4 regions of the Paenibacillus roseipurpureus genome follow, and region 1 is predicted to be linked to each of the others. Evidence: riboswitches for the same ligand, from Rfam matches in the RefSeq annotation. Region 1 holds a riboswitch; each other region holds the start of a gene.
What was found. A riboswitch is a leader RNA that binds a small molecule or an ion and turns the genes downstream of it on or off. The one in region 1 is predicted to bind cyclic di-GMP.
Positions count from the first base shown of each region.

Region 2: another riboswitch for cyclic di-GMP. It lies ahead of MJB10_RS19215 (hypothetical protein); the one in region 1 lies ahead of MJB10_RS23690 (S-layer homology domain-containing protein).
Region 3: another riboswitch for cyclic di-GMP. It lies ahead of MJB10_RS20695 (phosphotransferase); the one in region 1 lies ahead of MJB10_RS23690 (S-layer homology domain-containing protein).
Region 4: another riboswitch for cyclic di-GMP. It lies ahead of MJB10_RS10390 (putative motility protein); the one in region 1 lies ahead of MJB10_RS23690 (S-layer homology domain-containing protein).

Region 1 covers NZ_CP130319.1:5,250,061-5,253,723, reverse strand. The annotation lists gene MJB10_RS23695 (DUF962 domain-containing protein) at 1-305, shown strand, start outside; cyclic di-GMP riboswitch class I at 688-777, shown strand; gene MJB10_RS23690 (S-layer homology domain-containing protein) at 884-3,663, shown strand, end outside.
Region 2 covers NZ_CP130319.1:4,293,853-4,297,515, forward strand. The annotation lists gene MJB10_RS19200 (THUMP domain-containing class I SAM-dependent RNA methyltransferase) at 1-263, shown strand, start outside; gene MJB10_RS19205 (hypothetical protein) at 596-748, opposite strand; gene gloA2 (SMU1112c/YaeR family gloxylase I-like metalloprotein) at 823-1,221, opposite strand; gene MJB10_RS19215 (hypothetical protein) at 1,393-1,698, opposite strand; cyclic di-GMP riboswitch class I at 1,805-1,899, opposite strand; gene MJB10_RS19220 (MDR family MFS transporter) at 2,013-3,236, opposite strand; gene MJB10_RS19225 (TIGR01777 family oxidoreductase) at 3,437-3,663, shown strand, end outside.
Region 3 covers NZ_CP130319.1:4,612,402-4,616,064, reverse strand. The annotation lists gene MJB10_RS20705 (sugar phosphate nucleotidyltransferase) at 1-611, shown strand, start outside; gene MJB10_RS20700 (hypothetical protein) at 697-1,698, shown strand; cyclic di-GMP riboswitch class I at 1,829-1,917, shown strand; gene MJB10_RS20695 (phosphotransferase) at 2,211-3,176, shown strand; gene MJB10_RS20690 (copper amine oxidase N-terminal domain-containing protein) at 3,631-3,663, shown strand, end outside.
Region 4 covers NZ_CP130319.1:2,402,179-2,405,841, forward strand. The annotation lists gene pyrF (orotidine-5'-phosphate decarboxylase) at 1-36, shown strand, start outside; gene pyrE (orotate phosphoribosyltransferase) at 86-727, shown strand; cyclic di-GMP riboswitch class I at 809-895, shown strand; gene MJB10_RS10390 (putative motility protein) at 916-1,116, shown strand; gene MJB10_RS10395 (LysR family transcriptional regulator) at 1,188-2,054, opposite strand; gene dapA (4-hydroxy-tetrahydrodipicolinate synthase) at 2,176-3,051, shown strand; gene MJB10_RS10405 (RidA family protein) at 3,073-3,468, shown strand; gene MJB10_RS10410 (GntR family transcriptional regulator) at 3,651-3,663, shown strand, end outside.

The DNA of each region.
Region 1 (3,663 bases):
ATTTGAATTTCTATATGAAAGCCCATCAGAACCGATATAATCAGACTCTGCATTACTTTGCTTTTTTGTTTGCCTTTCTTGGTTGGATATTTTTATTTAATAATATTTGGGTGACGCTGGGCCTTGGGATTCTGCACTATGTGTTTTCCTGGGTAGGTCATTTCTATTTTGAAGGGAATAAGCCGGCATCTTTTCGGTATCCACTTGTCGGTTTTTATATCGGGTTTATGTGGTTTTTTATTAGGACCTTTGAAATGATTACGGGGAAAGAGATCATAAAGAAATATTTGGATGAACGTTCGTAAAAATCCTCCCCACCTCCACAACCCTCCAAGTTTCACCGTAGTGATGAAAATCATCATTCCAGCAGCCATTTACGCCTGGGAGGCCTTTGAAATGATGATTTATCACTTTTCACAGCTAAAGAACTCATTTATGCACAGTTTTCAGCTTGCTTCGAAGGACCCCATAGCCACTTGCTGGCCACCCCCGTCCAACGCACCATAATAAATCCCCCAAATCACACGACTTGCATCGCGCCAGCAAAAAAAGGATGTTGCTGATGGCTTTGCTGCAGATGTAAGTAGAAAATTGCAGAATTTTGTTGTAATTTAAATTTTTTTGTTGTCACGGAAACCGAAATCACCTATAATCTGGTAAGTGTTGTTCTAATTTTTAGTTCTTTATTCATGTAAAAGGCAAAATCTCCGAAAGGAGATGACGCAAAGCTATGGGTCTAAAGCCTTATCAAGAGGCTATGATTGCCAGGTTGCCATTAGAATTCCTAGTATATTTAATAGGATCATTCGTATATCAACCTGCGTAATAAGCCGCCCGTGCTTAGCGTAGGTTTTTTTGATTGTATTATTTTTGGAGGTGTAGGATGAGTTTATTAAACAGAGGATTCAACACGAAGCCGCAAGTGAGAAAGAAAATTGCATCTCTGCTCGTATTTTGTTTATTATTTTTCTCCGTAAGTATGGTGATTCCAGGATCGGTAGCCCGAGTATCGGCAGCTGCAACAACGAACATGCTTAATAAGAGTATTGTGGACTGGGTAATGGAGGAACAAACTGGTTATATTTATGCGATAACAAACGATACAAACGAATTGCTGTTTATCCGGACAAGTGATCTGCAAGTCGAGAAGCAATTTGCTATTGGATCAAGTCCGTCTGGGATTGCAATGGATAATGGCAAGCTTTATATTCCACTCTCTGGGGCAACGCAAATTAAGGTAGTAGACGTTGCTTCTCAAGCAATTACTTCTACCCTTACTACCGGTGGCAGCCGTTCGCCTTATCGAGTGGCGGTTGATGGGAATAAGCTTTACTATGTTGTAAAGGATAATTCTGATTTTGTTTACGATATTAATTTAACGACTAATGTTGAGACACAAGTAGATGTGTATCCAAAAGTATATTACAAGCCCGACCTTGCTGTAGATAAATCGACACATACTTTATACGTAGGTGAGAGCGGTTTATCTGGTTCAAAACTAGCAGCATATAACACAGCGACAGATACTTTAGTACCTAACAACCAATCTACCTATTACGGCGGATATGGATTCTCCTATGCAGGACGTAAAGTAATCCAAGACGGCAATGATGTATTCTTTGCAGGACACAAATTCGATAAAACCAATTTGAAAATCATCCACGGCGATTTTAAAGACGGTCCCTATGAGAATAAGATTTTTTATGTAAAAGATAATTATGCATTTTCCGATACCGCAGTTTACGATCGCAATAATTTCACAAAAATTACTAACCTTCCCTATCAAACTGAACGTATATTGATGGATGGTTCCAATAATACATACTTATTCAATACGACAACAAAGGCTATTGAAAAACTAAACCTCAATTTAACTCCAACAAACACGGTAACACAAACAACATATGTGGATAATAAACTTGGCTTCAATTTGCCTGTAACTGACATGGTTTACAGTCAAGACACGGGATTATTGTATGCTGTATCGCAAGATGCCAATAAGCTGCTTTATATTAATCCTGCGACTCTATCCATTGAGCATGAGATGTTTATAGGGTCCAAGCCGACTGATATAGACCTTTATGACGGCAAACTTTACATTGCATTGTACGGAAGCACCAAAATCGCAGTCACAGATTCTGTTTATAGCGGAAACATTTCCAATCTTATTGTAGATGAAACTCCGTATCATATTGCATTAAGCCCTAATAATATTTACTTCTTGCCGGAATTCCCGGGAAGCGGCAACAGAGAGCTTCACACATATGATCGAACAACAACGGCATCAAGTAAAGTTGTGTTTAGCGACCAAATCAACACATCCTTTTATCAGGGTGATCTGATATACAGTCCAGAACTGAACAAAATTTACATCGGAGAGTCTCAGTCATCCCCATCACAACTATCACTCGTAGGATTGGATCCGAGCAATGTAGGAAAATATAGAACTTTTGGTATTTCAGCAGGGTATTCCCCTTCCTCCAGACCTTTAGTCAAGGATGGGAATGAGATCTTCTTTGCAGGGAAAAACCTTGATGCGAGTAATTTGACTACGGTGAATGCTTCCTATCCTGAGCAAGTTCTTATGGCTAAAAATCAATATGTTATCTCCAAAACAGCAGTCTATGATCGGATAAATGGGAATAAGATTTTCAATCTTCCCTTCACAATAGATCACGTAACTATTAGTGACGACGGCAGCGTCCTGCTCTACAGTCAAGCGAAAAATGGATTATTCCGATACTCCAGCGTAGATGAAATTAAAATTCCAAGAGAAATAGCCAAAACCGTAAGCTTCAGGGATACCAATGGTACGTCTGGTCAAATTCAAGGTAATGTTGCTTGGACAGTTCCAGATGATCAATCTTATATCACTAGCTATACCGCTTATTATTTAGATGCGCAAGGCAATAAACTTGGTATGATCGGTGAATTGGCCAAAGGTTCCATAAACTCTATTGCGATTGCAAATACCTCAATACCAGCCAATGCCAAGCAGATCGGTATCTTTTCCAAGAATGCTTATGCTGAAAGCAGCAAGTTTAAGGCTTCGCCTATTTATGATTCGCCTAATTTCTTAGCTACCAATGTAACCTTTACAGATAACCAACCTTCTGCCGGTTTATATAATGGCACGTTTATGTGGTCACCTGGCGTTGATGAATCTGGCATTACCGGTTATGCAGCGTACTTCATTGATGCGAACATTCAACCTATAGGTAACGCGTTTGCGATGATTAATGCTGGGACAGTCAATTATGCTGTATATAATGTTCAAACCGTTCCAAGCAACGCCGTTTATGTAGGAGTTGTTCCGTTAGATCAAGCCCAACAAGAATTAAATAAAGTTACATTAATCAATTTGTGGGATAATATTTCTTCACTTCCTGTCACGATTACTAATTCCGTCTATTTACCTGCGCCAGTTACAATTTCTTTTCAGAATACTGAAACAGCGCAAGACAAAATCGGAGGAAAACTCTCATGGACAGCAGCCGCCGATCAAACTCAAATCACAGGCTACAAGGTCTATTTCTTGAATGCCGATAATCAAAAGGTAGGAAGTTTAGCACTAGTCAAGAAGGCAATTGGAAGTGTTTATCAGATAAACATTGCTACTGGAACTTCACTTCCAGTAGGAGCTGTAAAACTTGCCGTTACTGC
Region 2 (3,663 bases), 960 kb from region 1:
GCGATTACGGCTGCCTGATCACCAATCCGCCGTACGGCGAGCGGCTTGGTGAACAGCAGGATGCCGAGCTGGCGCTGCGCCAGCTCGGGGCTCTAACGACACCGATGCCGTCGTGGAGTCTGTTCATTCTGAGCCCGACTACGCAGCTCGAGCATTATATGAATCGCCGCGCGGATAAGAAGCGCAAGCTGTTCAATGGACGAATCGAGTGTAACCTGTATCAATACCTTGGTCCGTTACCTCCTCGAAGACACGATAGATAAGCATGTAGCTGACTTCGGCGGCAGGCGGACATTTCAGCCCTGAAATTGCTCCTAAACGGAACGTGAGTGCGCTAACAACTTCTTCTAGCATCAAAATGGGCCTCGAGCGGAACGTCAGTATGCTATTTTGCCGGAAAGTGGTCAAAAACCACGAAAATCCGATAAATAGAGTATCCACGTTCCGTCAAACCCTGAATATCAGCCATTTCGGCAAAATAGCGCATTTACGTTCCGTTTCGCTACCAAATCAGCAATTCCAACGCCATGAAATAAATGAAATAAGCCTGCCGACCCTATCCATGGGCTTGCAGGCTTAAAAGCTATTGTACCTCTTAAAATTCTGATGCTTGATACTCTTCATAAGGATCAAAATCAGGATTATCTTTTGCAATAATCGGGTCTATGACCGTTACGGTATCCATCGTAGATACATGCCAATCCTCATTGGAGCTAAGCACTTCTGCCAAAAAAGCATCAATGTCCATGTGTTGTTAATTCCTTCCTCATGATCGCAAGATAAAACTTAGTATTGGTGAGGAGGATTATGTTTATTCCTAAATTAACATTCTATTACTTCAACCAGCTCCAAGGGGAGCCCATCTGGATCGGCGAAGAATGTGTAGCGGTTCCCCGTGATTGGATCAATCCGTACTGGCTCCACCGTGATCCCCTTGTGTGTCAAGGCCTCCACAGTCTCATCCATATTGGTGATAACGAATGCCAAATGCCGCAGTCCACGAGCCTCAGGTTGATTTACGCGTAGTGGCGGATTCGGAAAAGAGAATAGTTCAATCTCTTGATCTGTGTCCCCGATCCGTAAATCCAATTTGTAAGAATCCCGCTCTGCACGATACGTTTCTTGGATAACGGTAAGTCCGAGCAGCTCGACATAGAAATGCTTGGATCGTTCATAATCAGAACAAATAATTGCTACGTGGTGTATCTGTTTGAAGTGTATAGTCACCTTGTACCTCCATAAACGACCTAAGCCTGTTCATGCAATCCCAACGTGTAATCAATCTCATACCATGCAACTCCCTCGATATAGCACTTTAGGACTACTTATGGATATGGCCTCATTATAGCCGTTCGTGTCGATTGGTGACAATGAGAAAAAAGAACGGTTCGCCTAGATAGGCTGAACCGCTCTTAATTTGGAAGTCAGGCATTGAAAAAGTCTAGTTAAAAAACCTTCGATTTGCGACATTGGGGGCATTTTCACCGATAGCTTAACTTCGCCCTTCCAATAAAAAATGAGAATGCTGTTGTTTCTTCCGTGAAACAATTCAACGTCCCAGCAAGTTTCGTTAAGTGCGTACTCTTCGCGGTTAATCATCAGTTTCGGTCCATCCGTGGATGGCACCAAACGAGCAACATGGTTTCCGCATAATGAGGTAGCTTTTTGTTCTTCCTGTGGGTGATGATCCAATTTCATGCTGAGTGAGCCTCCTGTTTACAATTTTTTAATATCGAAATTATGACAGAGAAAAACCCCACCAAGGGGATCCGAATTAGTGGGGTTCTGAATGAATTCCCAATCTTTCGGCGGCTGGCTGGCTGCTTGTCCCTAAGCAGGAGAAGTAAAGCCCCTGTAGCTTTGCGTCACTGGCTTTCGCCAGCTTTGCCTTTGTCGAGATGACGTGCAAGCAAATAGTTAGATAAAGCGTAATGTTGATCTTTATACTCTCAAGAATAAGGGAAGTCGTTCACAATTCGAATAGTTCCATGGAACCATTTTTACGAAATCCATCAAAAAACTTGCATTTTCGACGAACTTTTTACCGAAATATGACGTTTCGTGCCCCTCCAGTAGAAAATCGAGCCAACCATCGACAAAATTGCAATGAGAAGAAACAGCGTTTTCCCGCCAAAAGACACAAGCAAGAAGCCGCCGATCCAAGGCCCCATAAAGTGGCCCAGATTCGTTAATGTTTGCGCCCCGAAATAGGTACCTCGCATGTTCTCTGGAGCAAGCTTATCAATCAGCAGATTAGCGGCTGGATAATTCAAAATTTCACCAAAGGTGAAAATACCCATGGAGATGATGAGCCAAGTCAGCGAATGCGAGAAGGCAAATCCCACATCACCGAGTGCAAACATGATGTTGCCAACGATGATCGCGGTTAACGGGGGATACTTCTCAGCCCACTTACCAAGCGGAATCTGCATGGCAATCACGACAATCGCATTGGCGCTCATGAGCACCGCGAACATGTTGACACCATTGGTGAAATCCATCTGAAGATACTGGGAGAGTGTTACCATAACCTGCGAGTAGCCAATCGCCCCAATGATGCCGCCGATGATGTACAAACGGAAAGTCATGTCTTTGCGAATGACATTCCATGCCGATCCGAACGTTATCTTCGACTTCTTCTCCCCTTCAATTTGCTTGATGCCAAATTTAATGAGGAGCGCGTACAACGTAATGCCGTAAATTAAATAAATAACGCCTGTCAGCAGAAAAGGCAGCGCACCGTTCATCGTCGCAAAAAAAGCGCCGAGCAGCGGGCCGACAGCCACACCGATGTTAATCGCCATATAGCGCAGCGAGAACACTTGTCTCCGCTTCGCAGGTTCCGTTAAATCAGCCATTAACGCTTGAGACACTGGCTCATAGAACGAGCGGCACAACCCATTGAGCATGTTCAACAGCATAAACAGAACAGGCAGCTTCACAATGCCAAAACCTAAGAAGACGAAGCCCCATCCGAAAAGTGCCCCAAGCATGATGACACGTCGACCAAATCGGTCAGATAACGTACCACCTACAAATCCGCCTACTGTTCCTGCCAACGCACCCATCCCAATGACAATCCCGATCAAACTTGGGCTCATATCCGAGTGTTTAGCCAAATAGATAGCGAGGAACGGCAAACTCATTGAAGAAGCTGCCCTAGCCATAACCGTGCCCAAAATTAATGTATGTACAATCGGATGATAGGCATGTAGAAATTGACGTACACGATTCATGTGCTCGCGCTCCCTTCATGGTTGAAGATGAATCAAATAATTACCAATGGTTAATAAATACACACCGAAGACTTATTATACACGAAAAAGCGAGAATGGTGTCGTTATTTTGCAAACGAATGAATGCCATCATGATCACAAATCTGCCATTGGTAATGATTGGATGAACTCTTTATACTGATTGTATGGAGGTGTTTCCGATGAAAATAGCAATCACAGGCGGCAGCGGCTTTATCGGTAAACGATTAATCGCTTATTGGTTAGAACAAGGTTACGAGCTAATTAACATTTCACGTTCCTCTGCTACCCGTATCCCAGGTGTAACAACGGTTACTTGGGATGATCTGAAGATGAAGCCCGATACCCTACAAGGGCTGCATGCCATTGTCAACTTAGCTGGCGAATCGATCAGTCAGCGGTGGACAGC
Region 3 (3,663 bases), 640 kb from region 1:
ATGGATACTGGAAGGATCTTGGTACTTGGAATACGCTAACCGAAGAAGTGAGTTCCCACATTATGGGCAATGGCATGATTTGTGCTGATTCTAGGAATACGCATATCGTAAATGAGTTGGACTTGCCCGTCACGGTAATTGGTCTTTCTAATATCGTTGTTGCCACAAGTCCAGACGGTATTCTGGTTGCTGATAAAGCATCGAGTCCAAGAATTAAGGATATGATGCGCGATGTTGACACGAGGCCCATGTATGAGGAAAGACGCTGGGGTTGGTATAAAGTTCTTGATTACAGTAAGCTTGGTGAAAATCAACATGTGCTGACGAAACGGATTTGTATTGGTGCAGGCAAAAATTCAAGTTATCAATTGCACCATAAGCGCAGTGAGACATGGACTTTTATTGCTGGTGAGGGTGAGTTAGTACTGAATGAGAAGCTCATTCCTGTTAAGGCTGGGGATGTGATCCAGATCCCAATGCGTTCCAGGCATGCCATTAGAGGTATTACGGATTTAGAGTTTATTGAAGTGCAAACGGGCAGTGAATTGATTGAAGAAGATATTATCCGGCTCTACATGAGTTGGGAAGAGATTTTGGCGTTTTCCAGTTGAGTATTTTGTCCCCCTGAAGGTTGTCGTAATGGCGGCCTCTAGGGGGTTGTTTTGGATACTATCACAAATCGGTGGTGATCAATCAATGAGAAGTAGGAAGCCCAAGAAATCATGGAAGAAATGGCTGCTAGGTAGTCTAAGTGTCCTTGTTTTTATCGTGCTAGTTAGCTCTGGCGTGATTTATTATAAGATTCGTGCCATCGACGTCGAGGACATTGTAGAGAGGCATCAGCTGCCTGTAAAAGGAATTTCAGGAGCAGAATCTGCGACTGCAGTAGCCGCGGCAGAATCGAATCAAACCAAACTTCCAAGCATTCTAAGCTCGACGGTAGATAAGGCAGAGGAGTTTGCAAGCAAGCCGATTAAAACGCAGGATGCGCTAGATGTAGCAGCAATATTATTAAAGTCCGGTTTAAGCTTGAAAGAGGTCTATTACCTTACGGGGGAGGCCAAAAGCGATCTCGCAACTGAGGAAAAGCAGAAAATTCGTGATCTTTTGTTATCCAAATTATCAGATAGTGAAATTACTGCTTTGCGCCTCATAACGAAACAGTATGGTAAAGGGCTGCTAATCCTTGATCCGAATTATCCGATCGAGCTAATCGGTATCGATGATCCGGTGGAACGGAGTCGTGTTGAACAGGAATTGAAGGCCAAAAAACAGGTTCAATCAGATATCAAGCAACCGGAACCAACTCCTAGCCCGCAAGTGAAAGAGGAGCAACCTCCTAAGGAGAAGCCACAAATTGCTCAAACAGATCCTGCTGTTGTTTCGAGCTATCGATCTAAATTGGACTCTTTAAAGACAAGCTGTCAGGGAGATATTAATACTCTCATAGGAAGCGTAATTAATGCCAAGAAAGCGAATCCTGCTTTAGGGATAAAGGAGTTACAAAGTATGTTTATGGGCAAATTTACAAGTGCTGAATCGCAGTGTGATGCAGGTTTCAATGCTACGATTGCTGAAGCAGAGCGGGCTGGCGTTAGTAATAGCGATATTCAGGGCTGGAAGCAAGAATACAGTGCAATGAAGCAAACAGCACAGACCAGTGCCATTAATCAGTTAGCTCAAGCTTTTAAAAAATAATAGGGAGGGAATTCATAGAATTAAAATCGGTGCTTATGGCCTAATGAATGGCTGCAACAATGATTCCCAAGCATGATGCAAGTTTCAACCAATTTGCTAGAATAGACCTATAAAGTGAATCGCATTATTCGTAGGACAAAGGCAAAACTGATGAAAATCAGTGACGCAAAGCTAGAGGGACTAAGTTAGCGATGTCTAATAAGTTAGCCAGCCGCCGCACACGGGCCTCCGAGAGATTTACGTGGACATTCAATAGGAGGTAGATGTATTCAAATGTGGTTGATTACGATTGGGATCATTTGGCTAATCGGTTGTTTATTTTATTTAAGCGTGTTCGCGGCCGCCAAGAGAGCGGATGAGAGGCTCGCACCTGATGAGTTGTATACATAGCATGAAACGAAGAGCGCCTCAGTGAGGTGCTTTTTTTCATTTGAATAAAGGTAAGCAATCAAGCATATCGAATACATGGGAAGAAAGATAGCTTGGTTACGGGGAGCTGGTACACATTGCGTATGGAATTAGAACAGGTGCTATCTCAGGTTGTCACTCCTAGCGGTGAATTAGATGCTGCAAGGGTTTTGGGGCGTCAGGCCTTGTATACAGGCAGGAATGGCAGGGTTATAGAGCGATTTTGGATAGAGGTCGATGGTCGTAGGGAATCTTTTATTTTTAAACCTCTAACGAATGAGACGACTTGTGGACGTGAACGTTGGCTCTATGACCATGTATTAGTCTCTGTGGCTGTACGTTTTCCAAAATTGTACGCCGCGGCAGACCATCATGAACCATTACGTTATTGGGCGATTTATGAGGATATGGGTGAAATGATACATCAATTGAAGGAAGGGGATTACCTTCAGGCGGCTGCAAGTATTCCGCTGTGGCATAAGCTTCCACTGGATACAATTCCTCCAGACTTCAATGGGGATAAACCTCATCTGAAATCGCTAATTCAAGAGGTTAGGAACGGATTGAACGAGAGCCAGCGTTTGCAGGCGTTAGGGGTAGATGAACGAAAGCAAGAGACCATTGGTCATTTGTTGACTTGGATGAAGGATAGTTTTGAAACGGAGATGGTGATTTCCCACGGGGACTATCATCAAGGCAATGTTGCTCGGCGTGGAGATGAGTTCATCGTGCTGGATTGGGAGTTTATGCATGAGAATGCGGTGTTTTGGGATTTATATGGGTTGCTAGATATGAGTCATCCTGACTTTCCGAAAAAGGTTAGTTCCGCCACTCGCCTTGCTGCTTTGCAGGCTTATGTGAATCAGCGGATGTCGCTTAATTGGGAGGCGGATACGCAAACGTTTATGTTGGACTATCATCGTTATGCGTTGGTTCACTCGTTATGGATGCTGACTTTGATCGAGAAAGATCTACATAGTGGGCAATGGGATACAAGCAAGCTGCTACGCGCCCAGCAGGAGACTTTACATACAATCGAGGATTGTTTGCGTTATTGTGCGGTTGTATAAAATTAAAATGGGACTATAGACCCTGTCTTTAGTCCCTCTATATGAGTAACATGCAATTTTAAGTGAAGGTAATTTTTCTTCGTTTGAAGCCCCAACATTTAATCCATATGTTCCCCTCATCGTCTCTAAATAGCTTAATTCCAATTAATTGCAAAGGTGTCCAAATATCAGTGAAATAGTAACTAGGCATCTAACAGGCCCCCTAAGTAATATACAACTTACACAACTATACCTTATTTAGGGTTGATAGTTTGTCGAACTTTGTCGGTTTTATATTACAAAAACATTAATTTTTGCTAAATTATCCGTCCAAATGAGGTGTTTTTACGTTATTTCCCCTATACTATGTGACTTATGGACTAGAAGGGATTATAATTGGTTGTATCCAATGTGTGACTGGAGGCATGTAGTTTCGCGGCTTCCTATTAAAATAAATAGAAGAGGTGTTTGGTAAGTGAAGGTTAGTGATGGATTGAAAGCAATAGCT
Region 4 (3,663 bases), 2.8 Mb from region 1:
GCTGCGATTGAAGCGATTATCGAATCAATCGTATAAGGTGTCGGGCCCCAAGATTTTAACATTTGAAAGGATCGGTGGAAGAGACATGAGTAAACTTGAAACCATCGCGCAGCACATTGCCGCGTCGTTATTAGATATCGAAGCGGTTGCGCTTCGTCCACAACAACCTTTTACATGGACATCAGGATTGAAATCCCCGATTTATTGCGATAATCGCTTAACGATGTCGCACCCAGCGATTCGCGAAGCGATTGCAGACGGGTTCGCTGCGTTGATCAAAGAGAAATTCCCAGAAGCTGAGGTTGTCGCAGGAACAGCAACAGCTGGCATTCCGCACGCAGCTTGGGTCGCTCAGAAGCTCGGACTTCCGATGATCTACATTCGCGATAAAGCGAAAGGTCATGGCAAAGAAAACCTGATCGAAGGAACTGTGAAGCCAGGTCAGAAGGTTATCGTCATCGAGGATTTGATTTCGACAGGCGGCAGTTCGCTTAAAGCGGCGTTGGCAGTCAATGACGCGGGTGCGAAAGCGCTTGGCGTATTGGCGATCTTCTCCTACCAGTTAGACAAAGCAACAGATGCGTTCGCGGCGGCAGATATGCCACTTCACACGCTTTCCAATTATTCAACCTTGCTTGAAGTTGCTTTGGAAAAAGGCAAAATTCAAGCAGCGGATATGGAATTGCTGCGCGCTTGGAGAACGAATCCAGCAGCGTACGGTGTGTAATCGTCGAATCATAGAACGCGAGAATTGACGGATTATGTAGAATCCCTCTATACTAATAGGGTGGTTGGATCATTCCTGCCAGCAGCGAAAGGGCAAATGATGCGAAAGCGTCAGACGCAAAGCTACAGGGGCTAATCGGATCAAACCGAATGCTTGCCAGCTATCGAACTTGGAGAGGAGACAAAAGCATGAATGTAAATAGCGCGCTTACTGCCATCAACAGCACCGACGGTCTGAAACAAGCGGTCGGCATACAGATGTTGAAGAAGACAAGTGATACGCAAACGGATTTAACCACGACACTTATTCAAGATTTCGCGAATAATCAAGCGCAGGTTACCGCACCAGCGGCGCCTCACTTAGGTGCAAATCTAGACATCCGTGTCTAAATGATAAGAAGCTCTTCCTTTTCGTAAAGGTGAGCTTCTTTTTTTGTCTATTCTTATGCCGACACTACTTGTCAGGTGAAGTTGTTGATGAACGCTTGTAAAGGCTGCGACATCCACTTCTTCGGATGAAGGACGAACTGTAAGTCCATGGCTAACTGTGTATGGGTAAAAGGAAGCCGTACCAGCTTGCCCAACTCTAGCTCGCTTTCCACCGTGATCAGGGGCAGCAGCGCAAGCCCGAGGCCGCTCATCACACAATGTTTAATCGTTTCGATATTGCCCAATTCGAACCCGATTTGTAAGGCAATAGCTTGTTCTTTGAGCAGTCTCTCAAATTTACCTCTGTAGATGCAGCCTTCCTCAGTCACGATGAATTCGTAGGCGCCAAGAGCGCTGATGCTTATGTGCGACTCACGACTGAGTGGATGATCTTGAGGGGCGATGACAACGAGCTGTTCCTCCCTGACCTTCGTACAGGCGAGGGACGGATCCGCAGGATACTGGTCCAGCAGCAGCCCGATATCATAATCGCCGTCTTTGACTTTGGCTAGAATGGAGGCTTCACTGTCCGGGAATAATTGGATATTAAGTGTAGGGTACAGCTTTTTCAACTCGTGTAGAAAAGGCGGCAAATAATAAGCGGCAAGCGAATGAATCGTGCCAATCGTCAATGTGCCAGAGACTTGGCTTGCGATCATTTCTTTGGATTGATCATAGAGCTCCAGCATTTGCAAAGTAAGAACTAGCAAGGTTTCTCCTGGAGGAGTCAACCGCAGCTGCCGTCCGTATCGCTCGAAGAGTGGAACGCCATATTCTCGTTCCAGCTTCTGAATTTGCATCGTAATGCTGGATTGCGCATAGCCTAATTCCTCAGCAGCACGTGTAAAGCTTTTGCGGCGTGCCACCTCTCGAAACGTTCGGAAATAAGTCAGATCCATGTACGGCCTCGCTTTATTATCAAAATTTTTGATGAGTTCTATCATTTATTATAGCTAACAGTGATGGATTGTTCCATGCTAAAGTAAATGTACAAACACACGAGGCTGGGAGTTGGTTATTTTGCTAAGAGAACAAGATCTACACGGGATTTATGTGCCGATCATTACACCGTTTGATGAAGAAGGCGAGGTAGATGCTGCATCCTTTTATAATCAAGCTTATAATTTATTTCAAGATGAGATCGATGGCCTTGTCGTCAATGGCACAACAGGAGAGTCGCCTACGATTACGAAGGATGAGCTAGGCGTGGTATTCGCTGCCGCACAAGCTGCGCGGGAAGCTGCTCATGTTACGGCGCCTTTGATTGTGGGCACAGGTACGAATGATATGCGTTCCACGGTGAGAAAAACAGAAGAAGCAGGCAAACTGGGAGCGGAAGCGGCGCTCGTCGTTGTGCCGTATTACAACCGACCAAGTCAGCAGGGGATCATTGAACATTTTCGTCACGTGGCAAGTGTAGGAGTTCCTGTTATCTTGTATGAAGTACCTCATCGCACGGGTATCACGTTGGAACTAGATACCGTTCGTACGATTCTGGATTTGGATGGTGTCATTGGGATAAAGGACAGCACACCGAACACGCAACTGGTCACAGCGTTAACGCATCTAGGCTCAAAACCCGTGCTTTGCGGGGAAGATACCTTGCTATTTGCGGCGCTGCAGGCTGGAGCTAAAGGTGTAATGAGCGCATCAGCGAACGTAGAAACTGAGCGGTTCGTGCAATTTATTCGCAGTTTTGAGCGGGGGGACGCAGAACAGAGTAGACAACAATTTGATGAGCTTCTGCCTCTTGCGCAACTTCTATTCCAAGAACCTAATCCCGCTCCGATCAAATGGTTACTGCAACAACAAGGCGTAATTGCATCGGAAACTTTACGTCTACCGCTCCTGCCGATCACGGAAAGCTTGCAAGCGAAATTAGCTGCCTATATCTAAAGTGTTAAGGAGTTGGTCCAGATGCATCGTACTAGAGTGTTTACAGGCTCACCATGGGAACCGATTGTCGGGTATTGCCGAGCAATTCGCGTTGGCAATCGGATTGAAGTCGCAGGAACAACCGCAATGAAAGACGGCGAAGTTGTCGGCATCGGCGATGCGTACACTCAAACGCGCTTTATACTCGAGACGATCGCTAGCGCACTGCAAGAACTAGGCTCTGGGATGTCAGATGTCATCCGAACACGGATGTACGTGACCGATATTTCGCAGTGGGAAGCGTATGGGAAGGCGCATGGTGAATTTTTTAGAGAGGTGCAGCCTGTGGCGACGATGGTTGAAGTGAAGGCGCTGATTGATCCGCAGCTGTTGATCGAGATTGAAGTTGAAGCGGTTGTAGCCGATGAGGAGATATAGGTTTGAAATATGTATAGTGGAGCCTGTCGCAAGTGCCGTTCAAACGGCCAGAGCGTCAGGCTTTTTCATTTTGACAATTTGTGTGACTCTGAAGTGGTATTGACAATTCCCACAAATGGATTTAGAGTTATAGTGCACTAGTTCAATAGTGTACTGGTTCTTGTGCAGAGGAGGGTAGGACCGTGCAACTTAATT